3 regions of the Paenibacillus sp. FSL W8-0439 genome follow, and region 1 is predicted to be linked to each of the others. Evidence: riboswitches for the same ligand, from Rfam matches in the RefSeq annotation. Region 1 holds a riboswitch; each other region holds the start of a gene.

Region 1 (4,874 bases):
CCGGGCTCAATAATGAGGTTGACAAGCGGCAAGAGCCCTGCATTTACGAGAAACTGTACCCCTGCCGACAATACTTGGCTGATGGTTTGAACGACCGGGCCAATCCCCACATGAGCGAGCAGTGCTAGAATGGCACCGATAATCCCGGCCGAGAAATTATTGACCAGCATTTCAAAACCTGATTTGACTTTGCCTTCAATGGCCTTATCGAACTTCTTCAAGATCCATGCAGCCAGCGGGCCAGCTACCATTGCGCCCAGGAACATCGGGATATCGGCCCCCACAATGACACCCATCGTCATAATGGCACCGATCACACCTCCACGCTGTCCGTGAATCATTGTGCCTCCTGTATAACCAATCAATAGCGGCAGCAAATAATTTTTCATCGGATCAACCAGTTGTGCAAAACCCTCGTTCGGAAACCACCCGGTCGGAATAAAAAGGGCCGTGATTAATCCCCATGCGATAAAGGCTCCCATATTGGGCATTACCATACCGCTGAGAAAACGGCCAAAACGCTGTACGGCGACACGAGCGCCACCGTTTGAACTGGACTTTGTGTCCACTGTGCTCATATTCATATCCTCCTTGTGAGTAAATAGCATCACTACCTTTTCTTAAAATTCATACTAAATGACAGCGCTATCTTCATCAACGAAATGAAAACGTACTTTCGTCATGAACGTTGATGACAACATTTAAATTTAAAATAACGGACAACGTATTATACCTGCATAATTCTTCTTAATATGACCGATAACAATAGAAATTAGTCGAAAAAACAGTGCTGTAAATCTGCACCTTATGTAGAGGAGCTCACCTCTAAATCTAATAAATCGACGTAATTACGTCTTCTAAAAGACAACAAAAAAATAGCCGCCATGTCAGATCATAGCGACTATTATATACACAAAACGAGCGGACTAACGATGCTTTTATTCAATTCAATATCCATATAAAAATTTAGAATAAAGCGCTAATATTCCATCTTATATTGCTCATTATTGTTCATCCGAAATCAACTGCTCGTACTGATCCGCAGACAGCAGCTTGCTCAGAGCTTCCTCGACATCATTGCCCATCTCTACTTCAATCATCCAACCCTTTTCATAGGGAGATTCATTCACCAGCTCAGGTGTGCTTTCCAGAGCTTCATTTACTTTCAATACGGTTCCCGCCACCGGAGCAAAAAGGTCGGATACGGTCTTCACCGATTCAATTGTACCAATCTCTGCCCCCTGTTCAATCGTTGCTCCCGCCCCAGGTAATTCCACAAAAACAATATCACCCAGTTGATGCTGTGCAAAGTCTGTAATGCCGATCCGCAACGTCCCGTCTGCTGTACGCTGAACCCACTCATGTTCGTCTGTATACCAAAGTTCCCGCTTCACTTCACTCATCCTGCTTTCGCCTCACTTCCACATGAATAAAATGCTTTTAATCACCTGTATTAGACAGGTTAAGATTATGACAACATGAACACTCATGTCAATAATACTAACAAAAATACTTCATGTTATCTCATATAGCATAGAATATTAAAAAATGATAACTTGTAACAAACGCTTACATATCCTTATTTATACATTAAATGTTTTTTGGATTGTTTTATATGACATTTTTATTGACATTTTGAATGAATTTGCGTATTAATGGGTTATAGCAAATGCTTTTGGAAATACCCCGACAACTGCAAACGCGGATGAACGCGGAGGGAGAGACTACCCAAAAGATTCGCATAGCTGTTGTCGTTTCTGAGACAGTTGTGCACGCGAACTCGGATCAAGTTGTTACCTGCAAAACCGGGTAACCTACCGTTGATCCAAAAGGTAGCGCCGAAGGAGTAAACTTGCATTGCAGGTGAATCTCTCAGGCAAAAGGACCTCTGCCGGACGCATCTCTGGAGAGCATTCGCGATTAGAGCGGATCACCCAAGGGGAAACCTGGTTCACACCGGGGTAACTTTCTGGTATCAAGGACAGAGCTGAAAGAAGAGTATGGACTGCCGTCTATACGTTTCTTTCAGCCTGTCTTTTTTGTTTAGCCGATTACATTGGATAGGAGTGAAAAAATGTCTAATTTGCGAAGAACACCATTATTTTCGTCCTACGGGACGCAGCCCGGGGTTCGTTGTATTGACTTTGGCGGGTGGGAGCTTCCCGTTCAGTTTAGCGGCATCCAAAAAGAGCATGAGGCCGTCCGGCAATGCGCGGGTTTATTCGATGTCTCGCACATGGGCGAGTTTTTGGTTGAGGGCAAAGAAGCCGAGGCTTTTTTGCAATGGGTAACCACGAATGATGTCAGCCAGTTGGAACCGGGCCAGGCACAATATTCACTCCTGTGTTACCCCGATGGAGGCGTAGTGGATGACTTGCTTGTATACTGCAAAGGACCAGAGCGCTACATGCTCGTTGTGAATGCCTCCAACATCGACAAAGATTGGGATTGGCTCATGCGCCACGTACCTGCATCGGTTCATCTGGAGAATGTGTCTGATGCGATCGCATTGCTGGCATTACAAGGACCGGAAGCAGCACATATTGCCGCAGCCGTGACAGATGCAGATATTACGAATCTGGCATCTTTCCGATTCCATGAGAACGTGCAATTGTTCGGAGCAAAAGCACTCGTCTCCCGAACCGGATATACCGGGGAAGACGGTTTTGAATTTTATATACCTGCTGAGGAAGCACCCGCCGTGTGGAATGGTTTGCTTCGTTGCGGTGAATCGTATGGGCTAATTCCCGCTGGGCTTGGTGCTCGCGATACACTGCGGTTTGAGGCACGGCTGCCGCTGTACGGACAGGAGTTATCTGCCACCATTTCACCGCTTGAGGCTGGTTTAGGTTTCTTCGTCAAGCTGAATAAAGGAGATTTTATCGGCAGAGAAGCACTGCAACACCAGAAAGAACAAGGAATTCCTCGCAAGTTGATCGGGCTGGAAATGATTGACCGCGGTATCCCGCGCGCTCATTATCCAGTCTTCGCGGAAGGCCAACACATTGGTGAGGTCACAACGGGGACTCAATCGCCCACCTTGAAGCGTAATTTGGGGCTAGCCTTGGTGGACAGTCGTTTTAGCACCCTATCTACACCGTTAGAGGTCGAAATTCGAGGTAAACGCCTGCGTGCGGAAGTGGTCCCAGCCCCCTTTTATAAACGGTCACGCTGATCTTAATCCTCTTCACTCTAAAAAAGCGATCATGTCAGATACGAAATTCTGGATTTTCCAACTACGATTATGTATTAGCTAATTTACTATCTAAATTTTGCTTTTCGAAAGGAGCCAGAACTTATGAAGCAGCATCGCTATCTCCCCATGACCGAACAAGATCAAACCGAAATGCTGCGTGTGGTGGGCGTATCATCCATTGATGATCTATTCAGTGACATTCCAGAGGCAATTCGATACCAAGGGGAACTCCCTCTTTCCTCTCGGCTCGACGAAAGAGCCCTAACTCGCCACATGGCCGAGCTGGCCGGGCACAATGCCAATACAGATACACATGCCAGCTTTCTTGGTGCAGGTATTTATGATCATCATATTCCGTCCGTCATTCAGCACATCACCTCACGTTCCGAATTTTACACAGCCTACACCCCCTATCAGCCAGAAGTAAGCCAGGGCGAGCTGCAAGCCATTTTTGAATTCCAGTCATATATTTGCGAATTGACAGGCATGGCAGTAGCGAATGCCAGTATGTACGATGGAGCGACAGCTCTGGCGGAAGCGGGCTCACTGGCCGCCGCAGCCACGCGCCGTAAACAGCTTATTGTATCAAGGTCTGTCCATCCAGAGGCACGCCAGGTATTGGCAGCCTATGCGCGCGGATTGGACTTGGACATCGTGGAGATCGGCTGTTCGGACGGCGTAACGGATGTCGATGCGCTTGCCGCGGCCGTATCGGAACAGACGGCGGCTGTCTTGATCCAAAGCCCCAACTTTTTTGGAGCCGTGGAAAATCTGAAGCCGATGGCTGACCTGATCCATGCACACAAGGGGCTAATGGTCGTCAGTGCCAACCCATTGGCACTTGGCTTGCTGGAGGCGCCCGGTAAGCAGGGCGCGGATATTGTTGTAGGGGACGCGCAGCCACTTGGGATCTCGTCCTCCCTCGGCGGTCCGACCTGCGGTTACTTTGCCGTCTCCCAGGCGCATATCCGCCGTATCCCTGGGCGTATCGTAGGCCAAACCACAGACCGTAACGGCAAACGCGGCTTCGTGCTGACCTTGCAAGCGCGGGAACAGCATATCCGCCGCGAAAAGGCCACGTCTAACATTTGCTCCAATCAAGCGTTGCTTGCATTATCTGCATCTGTGTACTTGTCCGTCATGGGGAGACAGGGCATCCAGGAAGTAGCCGAGCTGAATTTGCATAAAAGCCGCTATGCGTTAGAACAATTGCTGAGCTTGAAAGGCGTAACTGCCTCATTTCACGCACCGACCTTTAACGAGTTTGCCCTTAGGCTGCCTGAAGGTACGGATGTGAGCAAACTTCAGGACAATCTGCTAGCTGCTGGATTTATCGCAGGCTATGATTTGGGCCGGGACTATCCGGAACTTGCGGGTCACATGCTGATTGCCGTGACGGAGCAAAGAACCAAAGAAGAGATCGACCAATTTGTACACACCTTGGAGGGATTGCTATGACACACACCGGACCGGACCAGAAACAAGAGCTGTTGAAGGAACACGATCAAGCGCTCATTTTTGAATTGAGCCGTCCGGGTCGCATCGCTTATTCCCTTCCCGAGTGCGACGTTCCTCGTCGCCCGGTGGCAGAGCTTTTGCCGGATTATGCGCTGCGCAGCGAACCTGCGGCATTACCCGAGGTATACGAAGTAGATGTTATTCGCCATTATACCGCCCT
Region 2 (4,874 bases), 3.8 Mb from region 1:
GCGGATGCCATTGCGTTATCACTAAAATCCGGGGATCAAAAAACGATTGCGATTGTAGTTAAATCCAGTGATGGAAAAGAAAAGGATGTTACAACCCAAGCTGAATGGAAAACGTCCAACTATAAGGTAGCCACCGTCAAAAAGGGTCAGGTTACCGCGGTCAGCTACGGTAAGGCTAACATTCAGGCGAAGTTTGGCGGTAAGGTGATCAGCGTACCTGTTGATGTTGATACGCTTAAATACCTGCAAACGGACGAAGTCGCCTTGACTTTGAAGGCAGGACAGCTGGCCAAGGTTACGGCTACAGCCACGTATAAGGATGAGTCGGAGAAGGATGTTTCCAAACCTGCTGTCTGGTCCTCGTCCAGAATTATTGTTGCGACCGTCAAAGACGGCAACATTAAGGCACAGGGCAAGGGCAAAGCTGTAATTACAGTGAAATATGCAGGTAAAATGACGAAGGTACAGGTAACCGTTCAGTAATCTGTTAAAATGAAAATAAAAGAGCAAGCATACGTCTAGAGACGATATGCTTGCTCTTTTATTTTTTGAAGCTTAGAAGCTACGATTTATTCTTCTTGGTTGATGTGTTGCGTGTCAGTGATTCGGTCAAACGCTTGCCAGTGGGTGTCTGGGCCAAGCCGCCTTTGGCGGTCTCGCGGTGCTTTGATGGCATTGCGCTGCCGACTTCAAGCATTACGTCAATGACTTCGTCAGACGGAATGGCGCTGCGCACACCCGCCAAAGCCATATCCGCTGCGGCAAGTGCGGTCACGGCTCCCAGCCCGTTGCGCACGATGCACGGAATCTCGACGAGTCCGGCGACGGGGTCGCAAATCAGACCGAGCGTGTTCTTGAGCGCTAGGCCTACGGCGTGAACGGCCTGCTCAGGTGTGCCGCCGCGTAGCTCCACCATCGCGCCAGCGGCCATCCCGATGGCTGAGCCAATCTCAGCCTGACAGCCTCCCTCCGCGCCGGAAATGAAGGAATTGTTGGCGATGACGTAGCCAATGGCTCCGGCTGCGAACAAGCCGTGCACCATATGCTCATCATCCCAGCCGAACCGCTCCTGTGCACTAATGAACACACCGGGGATGACTCCACAAGAGCCAGCAGTGGGCGTAGCCACAATACGCCCCATGGACGCATTAACCTCCGACACGGATAGCGCATAAGCCATGGCGAGTGCGGAGGCGTCGCCGGAGCAGGTTTCCCCTGCCCGCAGATACTCGGCCAGACGCTTGCCGTCACCGCCCGTTAATCCACTGCGGGATACGGTGTCTTGCGTCTGACCACGATGAACGGCCTCCTTCATGACTTCATAATAATCAGACATTTGGCGGAAGATTTCTTCTTCCGTTGTATTCGTCTCTTGTACCTGCTCTTGAATCATCAGGCGGCCAATCGTGGTGGATTCCTCCGCGCATATGGCGCTGATTTCATGCAGATGGCTAAATCGCATCAGATTCAGCTCCTTTTTTCAAATTAATCATTTTAATTTCGTACATATGTGGTAAGGATCGTAGTTTTGCGATCAGTTCAGCCGTAGGAGGACTGTCCGTTTCGATGGCGGTAAGTGCTTCACCATCTCGGCCTTTGCGATCCACATGCATATAGGCAATGTTAATGTCGGCAGCGCCGAGTGCTGAAGTCACCGCACCTAATGTGCCGGGCTTATCCGAGTGAAGAAGCACCAACGTAGCCAGCTCCCCGGTCAGGTTGACTCGGAATTCGTTGAGCTGCTGGACATGGATGCTGCCGCCGCCGATGGAGGAGCCCAGCAGTGTGCGCTGATCCTCACCCTTCCACAGTTCAAAACGGACGGTATTTGGATGGGGCGCGGGTAGTCCGCTGACGGCAAACTCCACGGCCATTCCAGCCTGCTCCGCCCATTGCTCGGCATCTGGAATTCGGTGGTCGTCTGTATCGTAATTGAGCAGGCCTGCGATGAGTGCTAGGTCTGTACCGTGTCCTTTGTAGGTGTCGGCGAAGGAGCCGTACAGTGTCATGCGGGCACGGTCCGGCTGCATCCCGAGCCAGTGACGGGCAACGCGTGCAAGCCGCACCGCGCCTGCAGTGTGTGAACTGGAAGGTCCGGTCATGGCCGGACCGATAATGGAAAATACATCTTTGAAACGCATGGTGTGGCCCCCTGTATGTTCTAGTACCATAGTATATGGTATTTCCGCGTTTGTGCGCAGCTATGACGGTTCCTAATGCTAACGTACAATGTGAGCGCAAAAAAGGACAGGATAAGGAAGTTTCCCTTATCTCTGTCCTCGTTACCTGAGAGTTTCGTGCGGTGTCCTTACCGCCTTACCCCTTGGGTGGCTTGCGCTCTCTCCAGAGTTGCGTCAGATGACGATACATGGACCTGAGAGATTATCCGCCAGCCGGGTGCTGACGTCTTGCTCCTTCGGTGCCGCCAGCGTGTAAGCCCCTGGACAGACTCTCCCGTCATCTTCATTCGCGTATACCGTTCTACATATCTTTCTTAGCGTAATGTATGCCGTGCTCGGTGTCAATCGCAGGTTTCAATTTTTACATAAACAGGCGAGTTTCCGATAAAAAAGATTAAAATTTACATAATTATGGATGAAATCAGGAAGGAATTAGAAGATTGACAGCTAATCTGATAGAGGACAAGTACATTTATGGAATTATAGGAGGGATATTGACGTATGGTAAAAGGCTTGCGGTTCACAGGTTCACGCTTGAAAGGGGTGCTGCATCTAGCAGCGATCGTATCGCTGTTGATTGGGATCCTCGTTCCATTCGGTCAGGTCAAGGCAGAGGGAGCATTGACAGTAGACGAAGCACTTCAGCGCCAAGGCAGTGGAGGTACAGTGACGGTGGAAGGCTACATCGTCGGACATGCTACCGGATCGAAAACAGCTAATTTTTCTGCTCCGTTTGCGAATGATTTTAACGTACTGATTGCCGACCAGGCCAATGAACGTAGCACGTCTAATCTATTGGATGTGCAGCTGACATCTGCGTACAGAGGGCAATTTGGGTTAACAGGTCATCCTGAACTGGTCGGCAGCAAAATTCGCGTGACAGGTACGCTTGGTGCCTACAATAATTTTGGTGGAGTAAAAAGTCCAAGCGCTGTGGAACTGGTGAGTGGAAGCGAGCCGGGGGAACCAGGTGAACCTGGCGAACCTGAACCTGGCAACCCGGGTCAACCCGGTACTACACTGCCGGATGGAAAAGGCAAAAAGGTGCTGTTCGATAATACGCACGCACAGACGGCTGGTGCAGCAGATTGGGTCATTGAAGGCGCCTTCTCCGACTTTGCCAATGGATTACGTAATGTAGGCTTTACTGTGGATCAATTGAACCGCCCTATTCCTTTTACTTATGGAGAACAGGCCATAACCTATGATAAGCTGCGCCAATATGATGTGTTCATCATCGGTGAAGCGAATGTGGCCTTTAAGGCATCCGAGCAGGCTGCCCTGCTGCAATATGTGAATAACGGGGGAAGTGTCTTCTTCATCTCCGACCATTATAATGCCGACCGTAACAAAAACCGTTGGGATTCCTCCGAGGTTATGAATGGCTACCGTCGTGGAGCCTATACTAATCCGGCCAAAGGCATGACTGCAGAAGAAGCTGCATCGCCGGCGATGCAAGGATTAACAAGCTCCGATTGGCTGGCGACCAACTTTGGTGTTCGTTTCCGTTACAATGCGCTTGGCGATGTAAATGCTACGGACATCGTAGCCGCAGATCAATCCTTCGGCATTACCAAGGGTGTACGCTCGATTGCCATGCATGCGGGATCTACGCTGGCTATTATTGATCCTACCAAAGCCAAAGGAATTGCCTACATCCCGACAGGTACAAAAAAATGGGGCAATGCAGTAGACCAAGGAGTCTATAACGGCGGAGGCCGTGCGGAAGGTCCTTATGCTGCGATCTCCAAGGTGGGTCAAGGCAAGGCAGCATTTATCGGTGATTCTTCCCCTGTAGAAGATGCTACTCCGAAATATGCGCGTGAGGAAAACGGACAGTCGAAAAAGACATATGATGGTTTTAAGGAAGTAGACGATGCCACCTTCCTAGTGCAAACGGTTCAATGGCTTGCGTGGAAGCAGGACTACACGAAATTATCCGATGTGGCAGGCTTAACGCTGGATCAACCGACGAAGCTGCTGCCGTTTGAAGAGCCTGCGGCTTCCACAGAACCGCAACCGGAGCCTTGGTCTGCTCCAGCAGCAGGCTACAAATGGTACGATCCAAGAACGTTCAAGCCGGGCTCCTATGGAGCGGCTTCGTAATAAACGCAAAAAATAATTCAGTGTGAGTGGTTGGATGCTAGTTAGCCGTTTGGTCCTCTGTAGGGGATCAAACGGCTTTTTTGTGATGAAAATTAACCTGTGGTTGGTTATTTTATTACATTTTGTGCCAGGAAGGTCGCGCTACGGCTGGATCATTGATTTTTTAAATGATGTTGATAGCATAATCTTAATTGATATATCCATATACTGGTGATAGGATGTATTCAAATTATTCCGACAAAAACGGTATGTAATGTTTGTGGAAGGTTTTAACATCAAACATGGTGAGAATAAGCAGGACAAGACCATGGAGAATGGAGGAAGCGCGCGCATTGAATATCGAACCTGTGTTGGAGATTAAAGGATTATCCGTATCTTTTCGTATCAACGATCAATACCACCCGGCAGTCGATCATCTGGATCTGACGGTCAACCCCAATGAAGTGCTGGCTGTAGTCGGAGAATCCGGTTGTGGCAAAAGCGCGCTGGCGCTTTCCATCCCACAATTGCATGACATGGAGCGGACACGTGTCGAAGGAAAGGTTCTTTTTAAAGGCACGGATCTGATCCGTCTCTCCTCAGGGCAAA
Region 3 (4,874 bases), 170 kb from region 1:
TGGTTATTGACCGTGTAGAAAACAAGCAACAAGCGATATATCAAGCATTGCACCATCAATTTGTAGCAAGTGCATTGGCGACCAAACGGGGACATGAGATCATTCCGGGCGCTCAGATCGGCTGTATGCTGGCCCGCATTGAAAGCTACCCACATACGTGTAACCCAGAAGATATTCTGAAAGCACAGCATGAAAATCAAATGAACCTGTTCTTTACGGATGTGCATGCTCGTGGGGAATATCCCAACTATATGAACCGCTATTTTGAAGAAAATAATATTGTGATCCAGACAGAATCCGGCGATGCCGAAATTTTGAAAAATAACACGGTCGATTTTATCTCATTTAGTTACTATATGACCTTGACCGTATCGGTAGGGCCAGAAGGCGAAAAGGCAGCAGGGAACCTGATAGGCGGTGTGAAAAATCCGTATCTGCAGTCTTCCGACTGGGGATGGCAGATCGATCCGATCGGCCTGCGTGTTACACTGAATACGTTTTATGATCGCTATCAAAAGCCACTGTTCATCGTGGAAAATGGCCTGGGTGCGTATGATAAGGTAGAAGAAGACGGCTCTGTGCATGACACGTATCGCATTGATTACTTGCGTCAGCATATTGCCCAAATGAAGGAAGCGATTGCTGACGGTGTTGATCTGATTGGTTACACCAGCTGGGGACCTATCGACCTTGTGAGCATGTCTACGTCCGAAATGTCCAAGCGCTACGGATTTATTTACGTTGATCTGGATGATGACGGTAACGGAACGCTTCAACGCTCCAAAAAGGACTCATTTAACTGGTATAAAAATGTGATAGCAACCAACGGTGAAGAATTATAATTCCATATCGTTTTGGCGGGTACAGCAGAGAAAATCCTCAGGATGCAATCTGCTGTACCCGCTTTTTGTATAGACACTCTATTGATTCTTTCAGAGGGCTTCACAAATTTTTCACTTGTAATAAGCTGAAATTTTTCTGTATAATGAATAAAAATTTCATATGTCTGGTTGATGTTTGCGGGAGATGGAATGAAAGTTCCAACCGAAGGGGCAAAACTCTCAGGTGCTTAGGCTGATTTACAGCAACGAGCAGGGACCGTAAACGGACAGAACTCTGGAGAGACCCTTAATTGGGCGCCGAAGGTGCACCGCAGATCACATCTGCTTAAACTCTCAGGCAAAAGGACAGAGACGCGAATAACCTGTGACAGGGATAGCCCTAGGCTTTTTATAAGCTTTTAGAGATGAAATCCTGCACAAGATGGTTGTATTTTTTCGTGCCTTTAACCTCTCCAGGAGTCGAATCAACAGATTTGACTCTTTTTTGTTTTCTACTATGCTGGAGGAGCGGGTTGAAATGAATTTGGTACATGTGTTAGAAACGATTAGCAGTTGGATATGGGGGGCGCCTCTCATCATCCTTGTTATGGGAACGGGGTTATGGCTGACCATACGTCTAAAAATGTTGCAGGTATTCCGCCTGCCCCTGGCGATCAAGCTCATCGGTAAGGCCCCGAATGAAGGTAGCGGGGATGTAAGTAGTTTTGCGGCTTTGAGTACGGCATTGGCGGCTACCGTCGGTACAGGAAGTATTGTCGGTGTAGCGACAGCCATTAAGCTGGGCGGGCCGGGTGCCTTGTTCTGGATGGTCGTTGCAGCCTTCTTTGGGATGGCGACGAAATATGCGGAAGGTGTACTTGCGGTAAAATACCGGGTGAAGGATCGGAATGGACAATTTTCCGGCGGCCCGATGTATTATATTGAAAAAGGCCTGGGACGCCGTTTTAAACCGTTGGCGATGCTGTTTGCTTTTTCAGGGATGCTGGTAGCGTTGTTCGGAATTGGAACATTCCCTCAGGTCAAGGCGATTGTATCTTCGACTGAAAACAGCTTTGGCGTTCCGCAGATTGTAACGGCGCTGACAATTGCTGTCCTTACAGGTCTTGTGACCATTGGTGGACTCAAAAGCATTGCCAAGGTATCGACGAAGGTCGTTCCTTTTAAAACAGGCCTGTATGTATTAATTTGTATCATTGTACTGATTCGATTTGCTGACCAACTTCCTGCCGCAATTGCGCTTGTGCTTCATTCGGCATTTTCAACTACATCGGCAACCGGCGGATTTGCAGGAGCTACGATTATGCTGGCCATGCGCAGTGGGGTAGCCAGAGGTATTTTTGCCAACGAAGCTGGATTGGGGAGCGCACCGATTGCAGCCGCAGCTGCCAAAACCAAATGGCCTGCGGAACAAGGGCTGATTTCCATGACGGGTGTGTTTATTGATACGATGGTTATTTGTGTGATGACCGGGTTGACGTTACTGGTTAGCGGGGTGTGGAGCGGGCCTACCGATGCAGGCTTGATGACTCAGCAAGCATTTTCCAGTGCATTTCCGCTGGGAGCAGAGCTGCTCACCATCATTCTGATTATGTTCGCATTCACCACCATGCTCGGCTGGAACTATTACGGGGAACGCTGTGTTGAATACTTGCTTGGGGTTAAGTGGATCAAGCCTTATCGTTATTTGTTCATTGTACTGGTTGGCGGGGGCGCGTTCATTAAACTGGATGCGATTTGGCTGCTGGCAGATATTTTTAACGCCATGATGGCTTTTCCGAACCTGATTGCACTGCTCGGCTTGTCGGGAATTGTTGTTGCAGAAACCCGGACTTATATGAATTCTTTGTATCCTAATAAGAACAAGGGTATTCTTGCTGGTGCCAATGTAGGGGCGGCTATCCAAGTAGAAGAAAAGGGACAAACGGTAAATTCATAAATACTAAAAGGGAGTATCCTCAGCCATCACAGGCTTGAGGGTACTCCTTTTTTTAGGTTATAAGACTGGTGATTACCGACATTTTATTTATTCTGAATATCTCTTAATCCATAACGTTTACAAACCTAAGAGTTATTACATGGGAGCATAATCGTAATTTGAAAATGCGAATCCGTAATAGTTGTATTTAAATAACCACCATATTTCTTTATCACTTGCTGGATGTTAAGTAATCCATACCCATGTTTTTTTAAAGGGGGATTGTATGTTTTGGTTGAGAATGCTGTATTGAGATAATTACTTTTTGAATTGCGAACATAAATCCATAGGGCAATATTATCGGTGAAAATTTCCAAATGAATTGAATGCTCTTTCTTTCTAGGAAGCTGCATTACAGCTTCAATAGCATTATCGAAAACATTACCTAAGACAATACATAGATCATGACTTCCAATACTAATATTTGCCGGGTTAATATGGATTTGATGGAAGAAAGCTATCCCACTTTTATTAGCGATGCTGAAAGTATGATTTACTAAAGCATCAATAACGAGATGTCCTGTTGTTATATGAAGTTTTGGTGAGTCTATATTTTTTAGAGTTTGGTTGATGTGATTAACACCCTCTTCCGTCCTCTGTTCTTGTAAACAAGCACGGACAAAAATTAACTGTTTTTTGAAATCATGAATACTTCGTTTGATATCACTAAGAGATCGAGTTGTTTCTTTATAACGTTTTTCTTGCATCAGCATTTGCTTTTGAAAAAAGCATGAGAGGTTTGACTTTTCTATCAACTTGTCCGTTAGAAAGACAATAATCACGTTCATTCCAAGAATACTGATGATTGACATTATAAAGAATAAATTATGTTTCATAAAAGAAAATAAACCGTAATGTATGAGCAAGTTAAACGATGTTCCTATTAATATTACAAAATAATACACAATCCCTATCTTGTATTTCCTTCCTTTTTTAAAATAATGAACTACTAGTACTGTAATAAGTATGAAGTGTAAAGAGGCGAAAAGTAAAAAAAGGTTAACTATTGGATTGGAAAAATGACTTTGCTTTGTTGTGCTAAATAAAAATAAAGAGTAATTAGAAAACGAGGTGACATTAATGTAAACGCAATGATTCAAAAAACTCACCCTTCCTGAAAACGAGAAATTATAAAACGAGCATACGCCTCACGAAGTGATTTAGCGTGAGAACGACCTACAGGGAATTCTTGTTCGTTTGACATAATAACAGAAGTAGCTGAAAACTTACGTATATGAACTAAATTCACAATTATTGACCTATGTATAAACACAAACGGATATTTTAATTGTTCATAAACCGCTTTCAACGTTCCGGAAATAAAATAGTTGTGTGAATCCGTTGCAATACAAAGTTCATTATGGATGTAATTGTTTTCACCTTTTGAGATGACTATGATCTCAGAGTGTCTCAATACAAGATGCTCAGTTTTATTTTTCACAGACAGAAAGTGGGATACTGAAGAACGCATATAATGACATAGTTTATTTATTTTTTCTACAAAGAGTTTATAAGTAAGGGGTTTAAGTAAATATTGAAATGCTTGTACTTCAAAACTTTCTAGCATGTATTCTGGATAGTTAGTTAGAAATATGATTTGAACTTCTCGGTCAGGAAAAAGGCGAATAAGTTTTGCAGTTTCAATTCCCGATAATTCCCTCATTTCAATATCTAACAAGATAATATGAAAGGGGTATCGCTCTTGTGAACTGTAAGATTTGATTAGATCTTCCCCAGATAAAAAGAATTGTAGATTAAAATCTAAGGATTCACTTACTGACATACACATGAAAAAGTGTTGTAAAATTTTATGCATTGCGGGATCATCGTCACAAACAGCAACTTGAAACAAATAGACCACCTCAAATATGTTATATAAATCCAGTATATTGTAAAAAAAGTCTATTCGAAGTGATGTTTTACATATGAAAAAAATTACCATCAGGTTATGGAATTTTTGTTAGTAAAAGTTCAAATGCATACTTATACTGTGGAGAGGACGTAGCCCAGGCGAGGGAATGGATACGTTCTTCTTTATTGCTTAGAAACCTTATTTT

Evidence for each region. A riboswitch is a leader RNA that binds a small molecule or an ion and turns the genes downstream of it on or off. The one in region 1 is predicted to bind glycine.
Region 2: another riboswitch for glycine. It lies ahead of sdaAB (L-serine ammonia-lyase, iron-sulfur-dependent subunit beta); the one in region 1 lies ahead of gcvT (glycine cleavage system aminomethyltransferase GcvT).
Region 3: another riboswitch for glycine. It lies ahead of MKX36_RS19120 (alanine/glycine:cation symporter family protein); the one in region 1 lies ahead of gcvT (glycine cleavage system aminomethyltransferase GcvT).

What each region holds. Positions count from the first base shown of each region.
Region 1 is NZ_JBBPAK010000001.1:4,285,002-4,289,875, forward strand. It holds gene MKX36_RS18335 (PTS mannitol transporter subunit IICB) at 1-578, opposite strand, end outside; gene gcvH (glycine cleavage system protein GcvH) at 1,005-1,403, opposite strand; glycine riboswitch at 1,812-1,885, shown strand; glycine riboswitch at 1,899-1,995, shown strand; gene gcvT (glycine cleavage system aminomethyltransferase GcvT) at 2,075-3,175, shown strand; gene gcvPA (aminomethyl-transferring glycine dehydrogenase subunit GcvPA) at 3,299-4,654, shown strand; gene gcvPB (aminomethyl-transferring glycine dehydrogenase subunit GcvPB) at 4,651-4,874, shown strand, end outside.
Region 2 is NZ_JBBPAK010000001.1:436,312-441,185, forward strand. It holds gene MKX36_RS01925 (Ig-like domain-containing protein) at 1-483, shown strand, start outside; gene sdaAA (L-serine ammonia-lyase, iron-sulfur-dependent, subunit alpha) at 563-1,462, opposite strand; gene sdaAB (L-serine ammonia-lyase, iron-sulfur-dependent subunit beta) at 1,452-2,141, opposite strand; glycine riboswitch at 2,353-2,467, opposite strand; gene MKX36_RS01940 (DUF6359 domain-containing protein) at 2,682-4,286, shown strand; gene MKX36_RS01945 (ABC transporter ATP-binding protein) at 4,619-4,874, shown strand, end outside.
Region 3 is NZ_JBBPAK010000001.1:4,458,490-4,463,363, reverse strand. It holds gene MKX36_RS19125 (glycoside hydrolase family 1 protein) at 1-842, shown strand, start outside; glycine riboswitch at 1,011-1,095, shown strand; glycine riboswitch at 1,107-1,201, shown strand; gene MKX36_RS19120 (alanine/glycine:cation symporter family protein) at 1,360-2,778, shown strand; gene MKX36_RS19115 (sensor histidine kinase) at 2,904-3,524, opposite strand; gene MKX36_RS19110 (LytR/AlgR family response regulator transcription factor) at 3,923-4,669, opposite strand.